DNA from 4 places in the Pelotomaculum sp. FP genome. Region 1 is predicted to be linked to each of the others. Evidence: riboswitches for the same ligand, from Rfam matches in the RefSeq annotation. Region 1 holds a riboswitch; each other region holds the start of a gene.
The links. Region 1 has a riboswitch for cyclic di-GMP ahead of Psfp_RS11910 (signal peptidase I). Riboswitches for the same ligand answer to the same signal wherever they lie in the genome.
Positions count from the first base shown of each region.

Region 1 (5,072 bases):
AGCCTGTTGGAGTACCTTGCGTTCTTAAACGTTACCTATCAAATCGGCGGCGTTTATACGTTTGAGGTCCCCGGTAAGGAAGCGGACAACCTGAACCTTAAGGTCGTCGGCGTTTACCGTACCGGCAACGAACTGCTGGACGGCGGTTTCAGCGGCACGGAGCAACTGGCCCGGGATATCGGCGGCCTGAAGCCCGGCAGTTTGTCGGCCATCAGCGCCCAGGTCGGGAGCATGGAATACGTCGAGGAGGCCGCCCGGGAGATTGAAGAGCGCCTGAGCGGGAAAAAGCCGGAGGTGCAGGTCGTGGCGCCGCGGGAACTGCTGCTCCCGCTAAACAGCGTGCTCCGCGTCCTGAAGCAGTTTTTCCTGGCGGTCTCATCTGTGGCGGTAGCGGCCGGCAGCCTTACGATCATGGTAGTGATGCTGCTGTCGGTGGTCGAGCGCAGGCGCGAGTTCGGCATTCTCAAGGCCCTCGGCTGGACTCCGTGGGACATAGCCTGCATGGTGTTGGTGGAGTCCATAACTTTAAGCCTGCTCGGCGCGGGGCTCGGGGTTGCCCTGGGGTACGGCGGACTGGTTGCGGTCAAGGAGTACCTGGCCATCGACATCGGCGCGCCGGGCTTAAGGGTGGCCGCGCTGGTTTGCGCCTGCGGCGTTCTGGTCGGCGCGGCGGGTGGCCTTTACCCGGCCTGGCGGGCCAACCGCGCCGCCCCGGCGGAAATCCTGCGTGGTTGACAACGGGGACGGCTTTTAGACGGAAGGAGTCTTTCGATGGCGGATATATTGATATCGCTTAGAAATGTGGAGCGTATTTACGGGCGGGGATCTTCCGCGGTCAGGGCGCTGTCTGTAGACCGGCTGGATATTGACCGGGGAGACTTTGTGGCCGTGACCGGCCCGTCCGGGGGCGGCAAGACTACCTTGTTAAATTTGCTGGGGGCGTTGGACCGGCCCAGCCGCGGCCGCGTCATGGTCGCCGGCAAGGATATCGCGGGTCTGGGCGAGGCGGCGCTCTGCCGCTACCGGCGGGAAAAGGTAGGCTTTGTTTTTCAATCCTACTGCCTGCTGCCCACCTTGAGCGCGCTTTCGAATGTGCTGGCCCCGTCAATACCTGAAGGATACGGCCGTCGCGCACGCGACCGCGCGCGGGAGCTGCTGCGCCGGGTGGGCCTGAATGGCGCCGAAAAGCGCCTGCCCGGCGAGCTCTCCGGCGGTGAACAGCAGCGGGTGGCCATCGCCAGGGCGCTGCTGTTGGACCCGGAGCTGATCCTGGCGGACGAGCCCACGGGGAACCTGGACTCGGCCAACGGCGCGGGCATCATCGAACTGCTGAAAAGTTTGCATCAAATGGGGAAGACGGTGCTGGTGGCCAGCCACGACCAGCGGGTGGCGGACGCCTGCGGCAGGGTCCTGCGTCTGGTGGACGGCTGTCTGGTTAGCTAACTCTTAGCTGTTTTTTGATATATTTCTTTAATAAAAAAATATTGCATATTGAGGTTGATTATAGTAAAATGACATAGGTAATATAGCAGTACATTTTTTTGCAGGGCTAACCCACCGAAAGGTGGGGGCGCAAAGCCGACGGACCTAAAGCATGGAAGCTAGGGTGGCTGGGTTGCTAATAAAGGTTGCAGCAACTTAGCCGTTTTTATTTGATCATTGAGTCAGAAAAAGAAGTCTTTTTCATAAAAAATATACATAAACTAATAATAGGGCTAACCCGCCGAAAGGCGGGGGCGCAAAGCCGACGGGCCTAAAGCATGCGAGCTAAGGCGGCCGGGTTGCTGATAAGCATTATTGCAACCCGGCTTTTTATTGTAAAAAGAAAAACATTTTATGTAGGAGATGGATAATTATGATAGAATAATTTACAATCTAAAATATTAACAGGGGGTTATTGGCAGTGGGAGAGGAAAAGGTGCCGAAAACAGCTTTGGGGAAAGCAATATCCGTTATTGGCGTCACTGTTTGTGCATTTCTTGTGCTGGTTTTGATCGTTAATGTGACGTTTATTATAAGGTCATACATATATCCGGATAAGGTCCCTGATTTTTTTGGGTATAAGCCCTTTATCGTCCTCTCCGGTTCCATGGAGCCGACAATTCTGGCGGGAGACCTCATTGTGACTAAGGTAGTAGCGCCGGAGCAAATTGTCAAAGACGATATTATCGCCTTCCGCGCCGAAAAGAACACGGTCGTTACCCACAGGGTGACCGACGTCCGGACTGAGGACGGTTTAACCTTCCTCACCAAGGGCGACGCCAACACCGGCGCCGACGCCAAGGCGGTGAGCGTGTCGGACCTGGAGGGCATCTACCTCTGGCGCGCTGCCGGGGTCGGCAGGTTTGCCATGTTCCTGCAGACGCCTCTCGGCATGCTGCTCTTTGTTATAACACCCCTTTGCTTGTTTATCCTTTACGATATAACGTCGCGCAACAGGCGCAACAGGAAAAAAGCGGACCGCGAAGCCCAGCTGGAAGCGGAGCTGGCGGCGCTGCGGGCGGCAAAGGGCGGAGATAAAAAAATTGAATTATAGTAGAATGTTAACACCGCTTGTTTTAAGGGCTAACCCGCCGAAAGGCGGGGGCGCAAAACCGACGGGCCTAAAGCAAATCAGCTATGGCGGCCGGGTTGCTGAAAGATAGCAACCCGGCCGTTTTTTTAATAAACGAAATATAATTGATTGATGAATTGAGAGGAGTGATGAGCGGCGCCAAGGTCAAAGCGGCAAAATGCACTCATATAGCACGGAAGGAATTTATCCAAAGAAACAGCCTAAAAAAATAAATGAGGGAAGGAATGATAAACCAATGAAAAACTCAAGCAAAACCGTCAGAGCCGCCGTACTGCTGCTGGTGCTCTGCATGATTTCCACAGCAATGATGGGCGGCACCTTCGCTAAGTATACCAGCGAGTATGCAGGGGCGGATACTGCCTTGATCGCAAGGTGGCAGTTTGAAGCTTTAGGCGGAACAAACGGGAACTCTCTCGCTTCTCTGGACAGTGCGGTGCAGCCTTTAGATTTATTCAGTCATCTTTATTCAACAAACATTAATGGACAAAACGGAGCAAACGGAGATTACATTATCGCTCCCGGCGTAAACGATGATTTTTATATTCAAATGACTTTCCTCTCGGACGTTGACGCCAAAGTAACAGTAGACTTTACGAATATTGGAAGCGCTGCCGGTCTTCCCATCGAATACCTGGTAGAGGGTTCAAGCAACTGGGTGAACGAGGCTGGTTTAGAGAATGAATTTGTAAAGCAGCTGGTCGCAAACACTAATACTAGTACACCTGGTACATTAGTAGCCGCAAACCCTGCAGACAATACCTTCACCTTCAAAAGATCCGGTGTAGCCGACGAAGACGCTCTCACAACAATTAAGCAAAAAGTAACGTGGAGATGGGCGTTTGACGCCGCTGAACAGGGAGATGATGCTGCACATACTGCTGCATTTGCATCAAATGATGGTACAGACACACTCTTTGGCGACAACTCTGCGGACGCCGCAACTCGTACTAGCTATGTTTTAAATGTTTCTGTCAAGGCAGAACAGATTGCGCCTGTATCCAGTCAGCCTGGATCTACTACGTAGACACACTCATCCGCCTTACAAGAGAGCTTCGGCTCTCTTACGGAAGACGCAAAGCGCGCGCATTTGCGTCTTCCGTAAGAGAGTTATATGAGAATAGCGCTGCAGCTACATTTCTTCCCAAAGAGAGTCATATAACAATAATTCTGCCGGCCTTAACTCTGCGACAGGGACCGGGGTGATATCGTGGATCAGGCGATGAATAGCGAGAATGCGGAGCGAAGGCGCAAAAACTTCATCCTGGCGGTCATCATCACCATCATCGTGGTGTACGCCGCCGTGCCGACCTACGGGATCATCCGTGACATCAGCACGGGCGGGCATGTTTTCGTTTTGCGATCAAACCTGCCCGATGTGCAGGTGAAACGCCCCGTCCTGGGGTTTATCGGCAGGCTGTATCACTTTTTTTCCCCGCAGGAGGAGGTTACGGTCCCTGTTGAGCAGCGCATTGATTTAATGGGCCGGGTTGTCTACACCGACGGGACACCCTTTGCCTACGGGCTCATTGAGTTCCGCAGCGACCCGCGCTATACCAGGACAGACAGCCAGGGCTACTTCATCTTTATTGACGTCGACGAGGGTTCCCATACCATCAGCGTCCTTGACGAAGCCGGCAACGTGCTTGCAAGCTGCAAGGTCGATATTGAAAGGACGACCGGGATCGAGGACGCGGAACTCGTCCGCCTCCCCGACGGTACCATTGTCTTTCAAGTGGCGGTGCATGTCAAGGTGCTGGAGATCACCATTTATCTTAAAAAAGGGGAGGACGGAAAGGCCACAGGTATTGACCGGATCGAGCTGGGAGCTGCTCCCAGGGGAACGCCGCAGTCAACCAACCCGGCCAACCCGGCCGATCTTGAGAATCCAGTCAATCCTTACAATCCTGTCAACCCGCCTGTGCAACCGGACACCCCTGTTCCTGCCGGCGGCGGTGGCAGTGGTGGAGATATCAGCGGTAGAGATAGCAGCGGTGGCGACGACGGTGGCGGATCGACGCCTTCACCTTTCGATTTTGACGTTTTGGACACGGCTACGACCGCCTCATACGGTACAGCCGGCGCGGTAAGCGTCAATATATTCGGCGCCAACAAGCGCATTGCCCCCGGCATGAGCGGCAGCTATAAGTTCACGGTGGATAACACAGGCAACAGGTACTCAACCTATTATGATGTAACCTTCACAGCGGCCGACACGCTTCCCGCGGCGCACAAAATCCCCATGCGCTTTCGCCTGAAAGCAGGCGACGTATACGTCGCCGGAAATGAGACGGTATGGTGTGCGCCGGAAGAGCTTTATCAGGACACGGCCGTGGCGGGCGGCAGGAATGTGAAATACACGCTGGAATGGAATTGGCCGGATGGCCCTAATGATAACGATTATGCCGCCTATGCCGGCAATCCGGCCTATTCTTACAGCCTTATGATCAAAGTCACAGCGCAAGCCGAGTAACAGGAGGCTTAAAACTTATTGAGACCA
Region 1 is NZ_QFGB01000027.1:37,674-42,745, reverse strand. Features, by position in the region: gene Psfp_RS11920 (ABC transporter permease) at 1-735, shown strand, start outside; gene Psfp_RS11915 (ABC transporter ATP-binding protein) at 772-1,443, shown strand; cyclic di-GMP riboswitch class I at 1,538-1,623, shown strand; cyclic di-GMP riboswitch class I at 1,704-1,789, shown strand; gene Psfp_RS11910 (signal peptidase I) at 1,904-2,536, shown strand; cyclic di-GMP riboswitch class I at 2,554-2,639, shown strand; gene Psfp_RS11905 (hypothetical protein) at 2,733-3,599, shown strand; gene Psfp_RS11900 (hypothetical protein) at 3,795-5,045, shown strand; gene Psfp_RS11895 (signal peptidase I) at 5,064-5,072, shown strand, end outside.

Region 2 (5,072 bases), on a different contig from region 1:
CTGCTCCTTGGAAAACACCTGACCGTGGTTCTTGGCAAGGAATTCGCAAATCCCGTATTCGATTTTGGTGAGTGGAATTTTCTGCCCGTTCACGGTCACTTCCTTTGCCGCGAGATTGAATTCCAATCCGGACAGGTGCAGCGCATTTCGTTTTTCACGCTTTTCCCTGCGCAGATGCGCATTAACCCTTGCTCTCAATTCTCCGGTGCTGAACGGTTTTTTGATGTAATCGTCCGCGCCCAGGCCAAACCCATACATCACATCGGATTCCATTGTTTTAGCGGTGAGAAATAGAATAGGACAATCCACCAGATCTCGCACCTTCTGACAAAAGGCAAACCCATCCATGCCGGGCATCATGACATCCAGCAAAATCAAGTCAAAATAATTCAGCGTTTTCAGTTTTATCTGGTCCGGCGATACGGCAGTCGTCACAAGGTGGCTGTCCTTTTCCAGCGCCCTTTTAATGAGAGCCAAGATATCCGGCTCATCGTCAACGGCAAGAATGTTTGCCATAACTGCACCTCCTTCCATTGCATACGGATGTTAATATAACACGCTTATCTGCTTTTGCATATGTTATCGGCTGATTGCAATCCGGTATTCCGAGTTGATTTCAACCGCAACGGAGTCTGATACGTCCGCATTTTGAATCGCGTGGACTTCGCCATATGACCAATTGTCACGTTTCTGCGTACTGGGGCCCTTTCCATTCCAATCGATCTGACCTAAATCTTTTTCGGGGATCCAGTATTATGAAAGCATAAGCTCTTTTGGTCATTTTTTCCCTCCGGTTATGTAATTTAAAAGTGAGAGTTTAGTAGAGGCGGCAATCATCCGCCTATTCGTTAGATTTGGAGCCCTCCCAGCGCTGAAACCATAAAAGGCTGGCGGCAAGTGACAGAAGGGTAACAATAAGGCATACCGTAATCCCATATTGCATATCCGTGGCAGCCCATGCCGTTTCGGAGGGATTTTGCAGCCTGAAAACAATATCGCCGCACAGGCGCGCGCTCCAGGCCCAGGGAATCCAGTGCCAGATTCCGTCACCCAATCCGGTCATCATGAGTGCGGAAATCAGTGTGCCGAACACGCCGAGTCCGATGGACGCGCTTCTGCCAAAGCGAAAGCCTACGAACAAATGCAGGATATATAAAAATACATTTCCGCCCCATGCGGCCATGACAATATGGACGTAAAGCTGCGGGGGAACGGCATGAATCCCTGTCGAAAATATTGCTACCGCAAAAGTCACCGACAAACCGGAAAGCACCAGCAGTAAAAGCAGTTTGCTCATATACGCCACAGCTCTTGAACGCGCTTCCGACAGGATTACCTGATAGCTACCGGCCTGTTCTTCCTGGGCGGCTGTCAACCCGCATAAAAGGCCGATCAGGAGAGGGAAAACCATGCACAGCACTTCCATAAAACCGGTGAGCTTCCCCAATGAATTGTCGTTACCTGTAACGGAGTAATACCACAGAAACGCAAGCGCGCCAATGAGAGGCACAAAAACATGCAGCCATGGAATAGGTGTGCGCTTCATTTTATAAAGATCGGAACAGATGGAACGAAGAAGCATTTATCTCGCCTCCTGCTTCTGAAACCAGCCGGTTGTGGCAATCAGCAGTAAGATAAACAGGAGGATGGACAGGGCGATACCCACTGGGATTGAGGATGAATTCAATAAAGGGTCGCCGCTTAGAGCAAGCGTACCATTCGGAAGTATCCCAAGCACCGGGGCCATCATCCGCATCGTCCAGCTATAAGGGCAGAGCCACCAAATTGATTTTGTTGCCAATAGCACGCCAAGCAGAAAACCGGCGGCAACTTGAATGAGGATCGTTCCCACCATGCCGGTTTTTCTGGATAGAAACAGGCAAAACGGAATCTGCCACAAAGAGGTCGCAAAAATCAAGAGCATTCCAAGACAGGCATCTCCAAGCGGCAATGGATTCGGAACGGTAAAGCTGCCCAGCAGAATTCCGATCAGCAAAATAAGGCACGACAGGGCTGCGTAAAGGATCAGGTTCATTACTTTTGCAACCCATATCTTTTTTAAAGAAACAGGCAGCGCAAGTACGCCGCGGTATCCCCGCTTTTTCGCTTCTTTCTGATCGGAAAGCGCCGAAATCAGGGCGATATACCCCGGCATCATGAGCACATACCACCAGTTAAAAGCATTTATCTGATACCAATTGAATGATAAAAACCATGTAAGAAACAATGTTGCGAGCGGTATAAGCAGGATTAGTTTTCTCGTAAAGGTTCGCTTGAATTTCAGATTTTCAGCTTTCAGATACTGTCCCATGTTATTCACCCACCTTTTTGCTGTTTTTTTACAACTTCCATAAACAGCGATTCCAGATCCTCGCCGGGGGTGATTTTAGCTTCGTATCCCAGCATGCCGTTGCTGATGATGCCGATGTGGTCTGCGATTAGTTCAACTTCGGACAAAATATGGCTTGACAGGATCACCGTGATGCCCTGTTCGGGAAAAGAACGAATTAAGCCGCGCAAATCCTGAATGCCAATCGGGTCAAGCCCGTTCGTCGGCTCGTCCAAAATCAGCAGCTTCGGATGGTTCAGCAGGGCGATCGCGATGCCAAGGCGCTGCTTCATACCCATGGAAAACTGTCCGGCACGCTTGTTTCCGGTATCGGTCAGGCTGACGGTTTCCAGCACTTCGTTAATGCGGGAATCCGGCAGACCAAGCAGCAGCGTGCGGACTTTAAGGTTTTCTTTGGCGGTAAGATTCTCATACAGCGGCGGAGACTCGATCAAAGCGCCGATGTCTGCCAAATCCCTGCGGCTCCACGGATGGCCTTCGAAAATGATTTCGCCGGAGGTCGGGCGCAGCATCCCGGTTATCATCTTCAGTGTCGTTGATTTTCCAGCGCCGTTCGGTCCAAGCAGACCATAGACGGAATTCCCCGTAATGGAAAGCGAAATATCACTGACGGCGTGCTGCCTTTTAAAATCCTTACACAGATGATTCGTTTGTAAGATATATGAATCCATAAACATCTTCCTTTCGTTTGTCTGATATCGACTATAAAAGGAAAATTTAAAGATTCCATAAAGATATAAAAAAATGGTTCATGTAAGTATTAAACCTGCCGCAATGGGCAGGTTTAATACGCAGTTTTACTTGGCGGCAAGGCTGTCATCATGCGTTCGCACCTTAGACCCTATTACTTTGCGTCCTTACCTTTCAGCAAGTTTGCCCCTGACTTAACGTTTTCAATTTTCTGTTTGGGGAACCTATTGATTATTTCTAATCCGCTCAGCTCATTTTCAGAATACCCCAACTCCATAAGATGTCGCATACAGTTCCAGATATGAGCCGATGCAGCTTCGTATCGCTTAGCTGCAATAAACTCTGGCGACAAATTAACTTGGTACCGTCCTTTTTGCTTCACGATGAAATTTTCATCATAAACCTTTTATTTGATTTCCAGCTCAATGGAACCGGTAAAGTCGTCGCATTCCACGACGATATAATTGCCAGCAGGCGGCAGTTCAATCGTTTCGGAGTAATCGCCTGTGCTTTCAATCAGTATTTGCGGATCATCTGCGCCGGATTGTAAAACCAACTTGGCACTTCCGTCTGTGATGTTCAGATTGCAGGTAATTTCAATTTCATTTCCTGCTTCACGGTCAATAGAAGTCCCCCCGAAGAGATACTCTGTTCCCGAAAAATCCTCATAATCGGCATCATAGGTGCCGGTATAGTGATCGACTCCGTATTTTCTCTTGCCTTCCAAAGACCTGTTGCTGGTCAATTGGGCATCACCAGCCGCTTGGATGGCATCATTGTATGTGCCGAGAATTTCATCTTTTGTGCAGCCTGTCAGCGCGAAAACCAAGCAGCATGCTATCACCAAAATAAGTAATGACTTTTTCATTTCGAAGTCTCCTGTTTAGGCTTAGTGCGCCCGCCTTTCTTTGAGGGGGCGACTGCAACTGCCTCTTTCCGTGGAATATGGATAATGATTCCGGTCAGTATCAGCATGGCTAAGATCACGCAGATACCGATAAAAGTGTTCTGCGTGGACGCATAGCTGCCTGCGGTATCGGACACAAAACCCTCACCGCTGAAACGTACGATACTAAGTCCGGCTGAAAGTGGATACAAGTTGCGGAGCACGGGATTCTTGAGGAAAATAGCGACATATCCGAGCAAAAACGCGGCCACAGCACCGCCCCTGAACGCATCCCGCCTGCGCCCACACAATGCGATCAGCGGAAATTCACCGATACAGGTAAACAGCGCCATAGCGGTCATCTGAACGCTTCCCGATAAAACGACGGGCAACGTCAGATTTTCCCGGCAGCAGATCAGCCCGACCAGCAGCGTCACCAGCGCGTCATAAAGGCCGAGCAGAAGCGCGATGATTCCAAGCGCGGTCAGCTTGCCGGCCATCAGGCGCGGAAAGCTGACGGGAACGGTCAGCAGGTTTTTCAGCGTATCGTCCGTGTATTCCCGGCTGATTATATAGCCGCCGATCAGGGCGAGGATCATCGGAAAGAAAATCGTCATATTGTTCCAGATGGTACTGTTAATCAAATCGGGGAATGTATAGTTCAGAACGGTCTTGGCGTCGTCCGACATCACGTTCTGCATCACAATGGAAATGACCGGAGAACAGGTTGCGCCGATAATGCCGACGAGAATAATGCTGTACCGTTTCAGTTTTTGAAATTCCGTGAGAATCAAGTTCATCGTCACGCCTCCTTCCTAAATCTCGCGCCGGTTGTAAATCCGTACCATCAGTGCGGTAAATATGACTGACATCACGGCAAGGATTCCAATGCAAACCGGGGTCGACACAAAGTAAGGACGCATACTATCATAAAATTTTGCCCACTCACCGGTTTCCGTTCCCCGACTGTAAAACTGAAGAATCCATCTATGAATCAGTGGGATAGGCAGTATCGTGCCGATATTGAACCCCACGGGGACCTTCATTCCCATATCGGTAAGATGAAACACATAGTTTACAATGGTGTAGAACAGCGTGATCACAATCGAAATCAGATTGTTTTTATTAAACCACACTACCAATACC
Region 2 is NZ_QFGB01000013.1:56,957-62,028, forward strand. Features, by position in the region: gene Psfp_RS07355 (response regulator transcription factor) at 1-516, opposite strand, end outside; gene Psfp_RS07360 (NisI/SpaI family lantibiotic immunity lipoprotein) at 580-747, opposite strand; gene Psfp_RS07365 (lantibiotic immunity ABC transporter MutG family permease subunit) at 842-1,582, opposite strand; gene Psfp_RS07370 (lantibiotic immunity ABC transporter MutE/EpiE family permease subunit) at 1,583-2,311, opposite strand; gene Psfp_RS07375 (lantibiotic protection ABC transporter ATP-binding protein) at 2,317-3,021, opposite strand; cyclic di-GMP riboswitch class I at 3,151-3,238, opposite strand; gene Psfp_RS07380 (hypothetical protein) at 3,447-3,908, opposite strand; gene Psfp_RS07385 (ABC transporter permease) at 3,905-4,726, opposite strand; gene Psfp_RS07390 (ABC transporter permease) at 4,742-5,072, opposite strand, start outside.
Region 2: linked by a shared signal. The riboswitch ahead of Psfp_RS07375 (lantibiotic protection ABC transporter ATP-binding protein) and the one ahead of Psfp_RS11910 (signal peptidase I) in region 1 are both predicted to bind cyclic di-GMP.

Region 3 (5,072 bases), on a different contig from region 1:
ATCGCTTGCTGCGCATCAGCTTCCTGTTCAGGAGCGAAATTGGGGCATTAAGAATAAACCCGTTAAGAAGGGGGTCCTGGAAGTAGCCGCGGCGAAGGATGCCGGGGTAAAGCCGCAAGACATTATTTCTCTGAATGATGCGGAATTTGGCAATTTCTGATAAGAAAAGGGGCCAATAAGATGATACCTGTATTCGGAGGAGTATCCCAATTAATATAATTTGTTTAATTGATTAAACAGTATAATACCGGCGGGAGATTTAGGTGTCTGTTTCAAACTAATTCTCCCGTCGATGGTATTGGTGGTGAACATCATACGGCTTACCGACCGGGAGTTTCAACTGATTAGCAGTCTGGTCTATAAAATTTGCGGGATTAAGCTTGGAGAAAAAAAACGCAGCCTGGTTGCCGCGCGCCTGCAAAAAGTGTTGCTTGCAGGCGGGTTCGGCAGCTTCCAGGAGTATTATGAATATATTATCCAGGATACCAGCGGAGAGGCGCTGCTCAACCTGGTGGACCAGATTTCTACTAATCATACCTATTTTTTTCGCGAAAAAGAGCATTTTGATTTTTTAATAAATGTTGCGCTGCCTGGAATTAGTGAAGAGCAGCGGAATACTGGCAGGCGGAAGGTTAGAATTTGGTCTGCCGGGTGCTCTTCAGGAGAGGAACCTTACACCCTGGCGATGATTCTTAAGGAATATCTAGGCGGTAATGCATTACATATGGACGCAGGTATTCTGGCAACTGATATTTCGTTCAGTGTATTAGAAACAGCTATGGCAGGTATATATCCGGCGGATAAGATGTTACAGGTGCCCATATCATACCGGCAGCGTTATTTTAGCCCTTTAAAAGACGGTAACTGGGCGGTTAAGCAATGTTTGAAGGATATGGTTCTTTTCCGCCGTTTAAACCTGATGAGCCGCGAATTCCGGTTCAAAGGACTTTTTCAGGTAATTTTTTGCCGTAATGTAATGATCTACTTTGACAAAGCCACCCGTCGGGAACTCATCGAAAAGTTACACCGGTATACTGAAACGGGCGGGTATTTGTTAATCGGTCATTCCGAGACCCTAGACCGGGAGGCCGGCTTATATAAATATATCAAGCCCTCGATATATAAAAGAATATAACTTTTCATCCAAACAAAATTTTAAACAGGTCGATCTTTTTAAAGGTGAACATAATGAAAAAGATTAAAGTGCTTGTTGTCGATGATTCTGCCCTGGTAAGGGAAATTCTGGCCCGGGGATTGGCCATGGACCGGGACATCGAGGTGGTCGGGGTGGCCTCCGACCCATTTATAGCCCGCGATAAGATAGTCCGGTTGAAACCGGATGTGCTTACACTTGACGTAGAAATGCCCAGGATGGACGGAGTGGAATTTTTGCGCCATTTGATGCCCCAGTACCCGTTGCCGGTAATTGTGGTTAGCGCCCTCACCAGAAAAGGCGCCGCCATAACTCTTGCCGCCCTTGAGGCCGGAGCTGTTGATGTGGTTGTCAAGCCGAGCACTGACATAGCCCGCGGTTTGAATGTTATGTTGGGGGAATTGCGTAACAAGGTGAAAATTGCGGCCTTAGCGAATGTAAGCGCCTGGAAGGGCAACCGTGAATCTATCAAAACAATTAGGGCGGACAGCCAGGCTTTAGCCGAATCTACAGATAAGGTGATAGCCATCGGGGCTTCTACCGGAGGGACGGAAGCAATCCGCAAAATATTGCAAAGTTTTACCGCCGCAATACCTGGCGTGGTGGTGGTACAGCACATGCCTGTTGGATTTACCAAACATTTTGCTGACAGCTTAAATGATCTATGCGCTATGGAAGTGAAAGAAGCTAAAACAGGGGACAGAGTATTGCCCGGGCGGGTACTGATTGCGCCGGGTGACCGTCACATGACCGTGCGCCGTTCCGGCGGTTCCTATCTGGTTGACTGCCGGTCAGGTGATAAGGTTTGCGGGCATTGCCCTTCAGTTGAGGTGCTGTTCCAGTCGGTTGCAGAATTTGTGGGGGCTAACGCCATCGGGATCATGCTTACCGGTATGGGTAGTGACGGCGCCAACGGTATGGTGGCTATGCGCCGGGCCGGGGCCAGGACAATAGCGCAGGATGAAACTACATCTGTGGTATTCGGCATGCCGAAGGTCGCTTATGAACTCGGCGGGGCGGAATGCCTGGCGCCGCTGGATGTAATCCCATTTACGGTCATGAATTTACTGGCGCAATATAAAACGGTTTGATAATGCGCCTTGGGAGTGACAGGGGGACGGTAGTTGTACAGTTTTTCAAGGAAAGGAAGCAAAAGAACCGTCCCTCTGCTTCCGGTATTGGGTGTGGAATATCAGACTGAATTACCTTTTTTTTTTGGATAATAATTTTGCCCTTGCAGGGGAAAGTGCTTTGCTGTAGAATATTGTTAAAGTTAGTCAAAATATAATATTTTCCATGATAAAGGCAAACCTCCTGAAAGGGAGGGACGCAAAGCTAACGGGCCTAAAACTAAGACTTCGCGGGCTACAAGGCGCAGGATTTTTGGTAGGGTAATATACTACCATACCTGCGAGCTCCGGATGATTTGTCATGGCGGCTGGGTTGCCAGGGTAAGATTGATCCAAGCTCTTTACTTTGGCTTGGTTTTTTTTGTTCAAAATGATCTAATTTTATAATATTTAACCAGAAAGGGTGACGCCGTTGGAGTTGTTTTCAAATCCTATACTCCTATCACTTCAAAAAGGTCTGGATGCGGGCGCCTTGAGACAGCGGGTAATTGCCAATAATATTGCCAACGTGAATACGCCCAACTACAAAAAATCTACCGTCGCCTTTGAGAGCTTGCTTAAGAAAGCATTGGGACACGGGTCCATTGCCTTGAACAAAACCGATCCCAGACACTTTGGTGTAACTGCGCTGTTGGATGAACTGCAGCCCGAAGTGAACCTGAATGAAACAACTTCCATGCGAACCGATGGCAACAATGTCGACATCAATGAGGAGATGACCAACCTGGCGGCCAACTGGATCCAGTGCCAGGCGGTAGGTAGAGAATTAAGCGAGCATTTTTCTATTTTAAGTTACGTCATAACCGGCGGAAAGGGGTAGACAAGTGGGTATTTTCAACTCTCTGGCCGTCAGCGCATCAGGGCTTACGGCGGAAAGTCTGCGGTTGGACCTGATTGCCAATAATATCGCCAATATGAACACCAAGGGCCGGCCCGACGACCCGGCCAATCCTCCCTACCGCCGTAGAATTCCTGTCTTTGCGCAAATACTGGAGCAGGTTTCTGCCAGCGGTTCATCGCTGTCAAGTGTTAGAGGCACGGGGGTACGGGTAGTCCAGGTTCTGGAAGACGCCCGGCCGCCCAGGCTGGCGTATGAACCGGCCGATCCCATGGCCGATGCGCTTGGTTATGTAGCCTACCCGAATATTAATATCGTCAACGAAATGGTTAATATGATTTCCGCCGCCAGGTCTTATGAAGCAAACGTGACAGCTTTAAATGCCGCCAAGGATATAGCCTTGAAAGCCCTGGAGATAGGGCGCGGTTAAAGGGGGGCCATGAGAATGCAGGTATTGCCTGTCGGACAACCATTCTTACCGCCGCAGCCGGCGGGAACCGGGGCTAACCAGGAGGCCGGGGGCGCTTCTTTCGCTGGTGTTTTGGACAACGCCCTGAAAAAACTGAATGATACCCAGATCAAGGCCGATCAGCTGACGAGTGAGTTGCTTACCGGCGAAATTCAAGACATTCACCAGGTGACAATAGCTATGACAGAAGCCAAGTTGGCCATGCAGCTTGCAGTCGAAGTGAGGAATAAGATTATTGAGGCTTACCAGGAAGTTTCCCGCATGCAGGTTTAATATGTCCTTTGACAGTTGAGGTGGTTTAGTTGAGTCCGGGTGACCTTATCGTCAGGTTAAGGGAGAAATGGCAGGCTTTTAACCAAACCCAAAAAGTTATCTCAGTTTTAATTGTCGCAGGAGTCGTAGGATGTCTGTTCTATTTCGGACGGGTAATGATGCAGCCTCCTTTTGCCCCGTTGTTTACCGGGCTTGAACCCAAGGAAGCGGGACTTATCGTGGAAAAGCTCAAAACCATGAAGATTCCCTACCAGATTGCGGATCAGGGTAAAACCATCAAGGTCCCGGAGCGTCAGGTATACGAGACGAGGAATCAGTTGGCCAGCAGCGGGGCTTTAAGCGACAGCGGTTTAGGCTTTGAACTTTTTGACCAGAGTAAGTTCGGTCAAACCGACTTTGAACAGCAGGTGGGGTACCAGCGAGCCTTACAGGAAGAGTTGAGGCGAACGGTGGTCCAGCTTGACGGAGTGGAGCAGGCCAGGGTCCACCTGGTGCTTCCTCCAAAAAGCGTTTTTATCAGCGACCAGGGCACACCTTCCGCTTCTGTGGCTTTAAAGCTCAAACCCGGGGCGCGTCTTAGCCCGGAGCAGATCCAGGGTGTTTGTGACCTTTTCGTGGGCAGCGTGGAAGGCCTTAAGCCGGAGAATGTCCATGTCATAGATACCGAGGGAAATGTGTTAAGCGATAATTTTAAATCAAGCGACTCCAAGGCTGTCGCTGCCAGGACTACCCTTGATCAGAAGACGGCTCAACGGGAATATGAAAAAGAGCTCGAAAAAAGGGTCCAGCAGATGCTGTCGCAGATTATTGGCCAGAGTAACGCTGTTGTCATGGTTACAGCCGATCTTGACTTCGGCCAGAAACAGACCGTCAGCACCATTGCTTCCAATCCGGATAACGTAAAAATTAGCGAGCAGAACATTAATGAAAGCGGAACAGGCGGCGGAGGCGGGGGCGCTGTGGGAACCGATTCGAATATAACTACAACTCCTTTTGCCCAGGGTACCGGCTCTTCGAGTTATACCAAGGAAGAGAATACGATCAACTACCAGGTAAGCACCTTACAGGAGACTGTGGAAAATGCCCCCGGCAGCGTCCGCCGTTTATCTGCTTCGGTGGTGGTAAATGAAGCCGACATCCCGCTGGATGTTCAAAAGATCAGGGATGTTGTTGGGTCGGCTATCGGTTACGACCAAAACCGTGGGGATC
Region 3 is NZ_QFGB01000016.1:548-5,619, forward strand. Features, by position in the region: partial or broken gene Psfp_RS08365 (methyl-accepting chemotaxis protein) at 1-160, shown strand, start outside; gene Psfp_RS08370 (protein-glutamate O-methyltransferase) at 293-1,135, shown strand; gene Psfp_RS08375 (chemotaxis response regulator protein-glutamate methylesterase) at 1,189-2,244, shown strand; cyclic di-GMP riboswitch class I at 2,448-2,604, shown strand; gene flgB (flagellar basal body rod protein FlgB) at 2,696-3,103, shown strand; gene flgC (flagellar basal body rod protein FlgC) at 3,108-3,551, shown strand; gene fliE (flagellar hook-basal body complex protein FliE) at 3,567-3,863, shown strand; gene fliF (flagellar basal-body MS-ring/collar protein FliF) at 3,893-5,072, shown strand, end outside.
Region 3: linked by a shared signal. The riboswitch ahead of flgB (flagellar basal body rod protein FlgB) and the one ahead of Psfp_RS11910 (signal peptidase I) in region 1 are both predicted to bind cyclic di-GMP.

Region 4 (5,072 bases), on a different contig from region 1:
TGATGTCCTGAATGTCACTGGCCAGCGGCTGAGGGATATTGTACTCTTTTCTCATAAGCTGATAACCATCACGATAATAACGGATGGTTTTACCCTCCGCGTTAATAAAGTAAAGATTGCGGCTGTCGCTTGGCGACACTACCCCACCTGTTGTTCCGTCCGGTTTTCGGGCATACATCAGTTCCCGCCCCATCATGTCAAGGGAGAAACGCAGGCTGTCGTACATGTCAACCTTGTACTCCGCCTGACGCCAAAAGGTATAGCCGTTCGCAAAAATCCCCCATACTCCTAGAAAAAGGATGCTCATCAGCACCAGCGCAAGCATCAGCTCAATAAAAGTAAACCCCCGCTCATCCCGCAGGCTGACCAGTATCTTCACCGCATTGCGACCTCCGTCGTCAGGTCCAACTGTTTGGCTGCCCCCTCGTCATCGTAATAAACAGTAACAGTAATCGTTTTCGAATTTAATATGGAGGTGTCGTTTACCGTAATATAGTTTGGCGCAACAGTTACCTTGTAGCTAAGTCCCTGAAATTGGGCATAGTCGCTTTCAGTCGCAAAATCAGTGATAGCTACGCTGGTCACGTCATTAAAATTCTTTTTTTTAATTTCCTCAATTTTACTCTGGGCCAGTGAGAGGGCTTCGTTGTAGCGGTAAGTGTCGCTGTTCTGGCGGCCGGCCAGGACAAAACTGTTCAGCATGGTGACAAGCACCATTGACATGAGCAGAAGCGCCACCAACACTTCAAGCAGGGTCAGACCCTGCTCATTGTTAATAATTATTACTTTTTTCCGGGATAAGGGGCCTTCAAGATTACTGATACGTTTCACTGACTCTCACACGCCCCAATGTATCTATAACAACATCTTTGTATTTTTTTGTAGTTTTATCTTTTAATGTGATAGTCCCGCCAAACCCCTCAACTGTACCGTTATATCCGCCAAGCGGTCTACCTTTGACGGAAATGCGCATCTTGTAAAGCTTTTCAACCGGTATAAATGGAGCCCCTATAATTTCAACGCTGTTAGGAATCGTTACGCTCTTGATCACTGTGTTTTCGTTCTTAAGGTAGTAAGTACCTGAAGATAAATTCCACATAATTGAAAGAGCTGTACTCTGTGTCTTTATGGCGGACTGCTGAAGATCACGTATATCTGAAGCCATTTCCCTTGCCGAGATGTCGAGTTGATAAGCATCGAGAATTTTCTTGAAATTGGGCACAGTGAAAGCAACAGCAATGCTGATAATTAGCATTACTAGAACCATCTCTATGATGGTAAAGCCAAGATTATTTTGAACCATAGGTGTTTGCTTTTCAATAGGGGGCATACTCATCTCTTAAATAAGTTGTTATTAACATGATTCTCTTAATTGTCAGGACTTATAATCCTATATGAATTCAATAAAATTATTTGTAAGGCATTATACTTAACCCTGCCTTAATTTGCATCCTAATCAAAATAAATAATAGAACTTTAATCCATAGTTATTCGATAGAACTTCCTACGGTTGTAGGTGGCGCAACACCCTCCTCAGGATTTGCATCATTTTTAACAGTAATATTGTCACTATCGGAGCCTGAAGCATCATCCTTGTCAGAACCACAGGAATACAAAAGATAACCACTAGTACCAATTTTTAAATATTTGTAAGGAGTACCCCAAGCATCATTAAAAGTTGTAAAACCATTGTCAGTCAGCACTGTTTTGGCTGCAGCGGCATCTGCTGGAGATGTTCCATCTTCGTTCACTATTGGGTCACTAATGTAAATGTCTAATATTGTTTTCATGCTCTTTAATTCAGCAACTGCCCTCTTGTTTTTGGCCTTATCGCTTTGCTTGCTCATTACGGGAATGGCTATGGCTGCCAGGATACCAATGATAATTAGCACCACCATCAATTCAATAAGAGTAAAACCACGTTCGTTTCTTGCTATTTTCATTTATTTCACTTCCTTTTAATATAATTGTTATGTAGTACCTAGTTGCAACTGCTTTCTTAACCTTGCAGACCATTTACTTGGATTCTAGCGATAGTCGCCATTATGCCGGCAATAATCAAAACTCTTTTCATCCGCATTGGGCGAAGCGACGTTCGTCTTTGTTTCATTAACCACCTCCAAATCATGAATTCTCATGATTTCCATTGATGACCAGGCCGGCCACGCCGGCCGAAAACTATTTCACACTGTCCATTACAGTAAACATCGGCACCATAATCGAGATCAAAATAAACCCGACCACCACACCCATCCCCACCAGCAAAATCGGCTCGATCATGGAAGACAGGCGGGAGACCATAGCGTCCACTTCTTTTTCGTAAAAGTCGGCTACCTTTTCCAGCAGGGTGTCGACCGACCCTGTTTCCTCTCCTATCGACATCATCGTGCTGACCATCGGAGGAAATACCCGGCTCTTCATGAGCGGCTCGGCAAAACTCTGGCCCTCTTTGATGCTTCTTTCAGCCTCCTTGAGACCCATATTCACCGAGTGGTTGTCCACGATGTTTTTGACCACTTCCAGCGCCTGCAGGACCGGCACGCCGCTTTTCAACAGGGTGCTCAACGAGCGGCAAAAACGGGAGATGACGATTTTTTGGACCATCGGGCCCATTACCGGAAGCTTCAGGACAACCGAGTCTTTCATTTTCTTGCCCCGACCGCTCTTAACACCGGTCTTGTAGCCGAAAGCCAAAGCAACCACCAAAGTCAGAGCAATGTACCAGTAGTTTTTTAGAAAACCGCTGACACCCATAATTATTTTAGTAGTCACGGGCAGGGGCGCCTTCATGTCTATCAGCATTTTGGTCATGCTGGGCAACACGAAGATCAAAAGGGCCACTACCGCCAGCACCGCCACCACCAGCACCACTGTCGGGTAGGTCATGGCCGACTTGACCTTCTCCCTCATGTCGTGCTCTTTTTCAAAGTTTACAGCCAGCCTCTCCAGCACGTGTTCCAGGTCGCCGCCGACTTCCCCGGCCTCGACCATGCTGGTAAAGATACCGGGGAACACCCGGGGATAGGGTTTCATCGACTCGGTCAGAGACATGCCGCCTGCCAGGTTGCCGCCGACCTTTTTCATCGTGTCCTGCAGCGTCTTGTTATCGCACTGCTGGCTGATAATGCTTATTGTCTGCAGGAGAGGGACTCCCGCCTGCACCATGGTGGCAAACTGCCGGCACATTACAGCCAGGTCCCTGCTGCCGACTTTTTTCTGAAAGAGCTTGTCCAGCTTAATGCTGGTCCCGGCGAGAGGGGCTTCTTTAAGCTCCACAACAAAAAACCTGCGGTCCCTGAGCTGGGTGATGGCTTTGCTGCGGTTTTCGGCCTCGATCTTACCGGTGACCAGTTTGCCGGCCGGGTTGCGGGCTTTGTAGGCAAAGTTTTGTGTCATTTACTCCACCATTTTCTTATAATTTCCAGTTGATTGACTGATGAGCAAACGTTAACCGGCCGTATAAATAAGGATCCCCCTTCTGGCACAAGGCCCAAAAAGGGCCTTTACTCACCGAAGGAGCACCCGCTTTTAACAGTCCTTCTCTACTTCAGCAACCTGACAGTCGTAGCCTAGCGGCCTCAGACCCATGGTTTTGCGTCCCCGCCTTTCGACAGGTTTGCTGTTTTCGGTGGAAGGTTTATATATATTTTGGAATATTATACTATTTTGTTGTGATATGTCTATAATACAATTTTAAAGTAAAGAATGCAATATATCTTCTCACCAAATAAAAAATATTCCTTTCAGTTAAGCGCTTTAAGAGCGCCTCGGGATCGGCCGCCCGGGTCAACGCCTCCTCCCTGCTGATTAAGTGGCAGACACCCGGTATGGAGTAGGAAAAGTCCAACTCCCCCACCTGCTGGAATTTTTGGTACTGCTCCGGCGTCATAATCTCGCGGGCCATCCTGTCCGTATCTTCTGGAGACAGCGGGCCGGCAGGCGCACTTCCAAAGTCTAATTTCCCCTGCCATTCCGGCGCGGCCAACGGCAAAAGCGCCCCTGCAGACGCAGGGCCGGAGGCGCTTTAGTACGTCCGAGGCGCCCACCTTGAAGGCACAGGAAAGGATTTCATCACAGGTCATTTGAATAACCCCCTAATCTGAAAAAATGCAGCTACGAATTTATTCCCCATATGCAACATTAGGTACCAACCAAGTTAGTACTAATGTGCCATATGCGATCAAAATCGCACATTGCTGGTTTTCATCTTCTACTGCACCGAGTTAGCAATATGATTGTCTTAATTGTTTTCTGAATATGCGACCCTCATCACTTCCTCGATGGTGGTCAGCCCCCGTAGAGCTTTTTGGATACCGTCCATCCTCAGGGTAACCATGCCCTCGGCCTGGGCTTTTTGCTTGACTTCATCGGCAGAGGCTTTATTTAAAATGAGCGTGCGCAACCCGGTGGTCATAGGCAGGATCTCTACGATGGCCATGCGCCCCCGGTAACCGCTGTTCCGGCATTCATTGCAGCCTGCGCCCCGGTAAAGAGTCAGCGGCTGGTCGGGCCCGGCGCCTATAAACAGCCGTTCCGGGGAATCCGGTTCCGGTACATAGCTCTGGCGGCACCTCGGGCAAATTAGCCTGACCAGCCGCTGGGCAACCGCGCCCAGCACCGATGAGGCCACCAGGAACGGTTCTATATCCATGTCCACCAGTCGGGTGAAAGCGCCCGCGGCGTCGTTGGTATGCAGGGTGGAAAGGACCAGGTGTCCGGTGGTGGCTGCCTTGACGGCAATTTCCGCAGTTTCGCCGTCGCGGATTTCCCCGACCAGGATCACGTCCGGGTCCTGCCGCAGGATGGCCCGCAAACCGGTGGCGAAGGTCATCCTCGCCCTGGGATTGACCTGGGTCTGGTTGATCCCTTCCAGCATATACTCGACGGGATCTTCCACGGTAATGATATTCTTCTCGACGGTGTTTATTTCATTGAGCGCTGCGTAAAGAGTGGTTGTTTTCCCACTGCCCGTGGGTCCGGTAATCAGGAGCATCCCGTAAGAGCTTTTCAACGCGTTTCTGAATATACTGAGGCTTTTGGAGTCAAACCCGACGTTTTCCAGCTTATAGCTC
Region 4 is NZ_QFGB01000003.1:90,855-95,926, forward strand. Features, by position in the region: gene Psfp_RS02195 (prepilin-type N-terminal cleavage/methylation domain-containing protein) at 1-379, opposite strand, end outside; gene Psfp_RS02200 (prepilin-type N-terminal cleavage/methylation domain-containing protein) at 376-831, opposite strand; gene Psfp_RS02205 (prepilin-type N-terminal cleavage/methylation domain-containing protein) at 815-1,330, opposite strand; gene Psfp_RS22090 (prepilin-type N-terminal cleavage/methylation domain-containing protein) at 1,488-1,943, opposite strand; gene Psfp_RS02215 (type II secretion system F family protein) at 2,179-3,396, opposite strand; cyclic di-GMP riboswitch class I at 3,547-3,631, opposite strand; gene Psfp_RS02220 (hypothetical protein) at 3,744-4,082, opposite strand; gene Psfp_RS02225 (GspE/PulE family protein) at 4,241-5,072, opposite strand, start outside.
Region 4: linked by a shared signal. The riboswitch ahead of Psfp_RS02215 (type II secretion system F family protein) and the one ahead of Psfp_RS11910 (signal peptidase I) in region 1 are both predicted to bind cyclic di-GMP.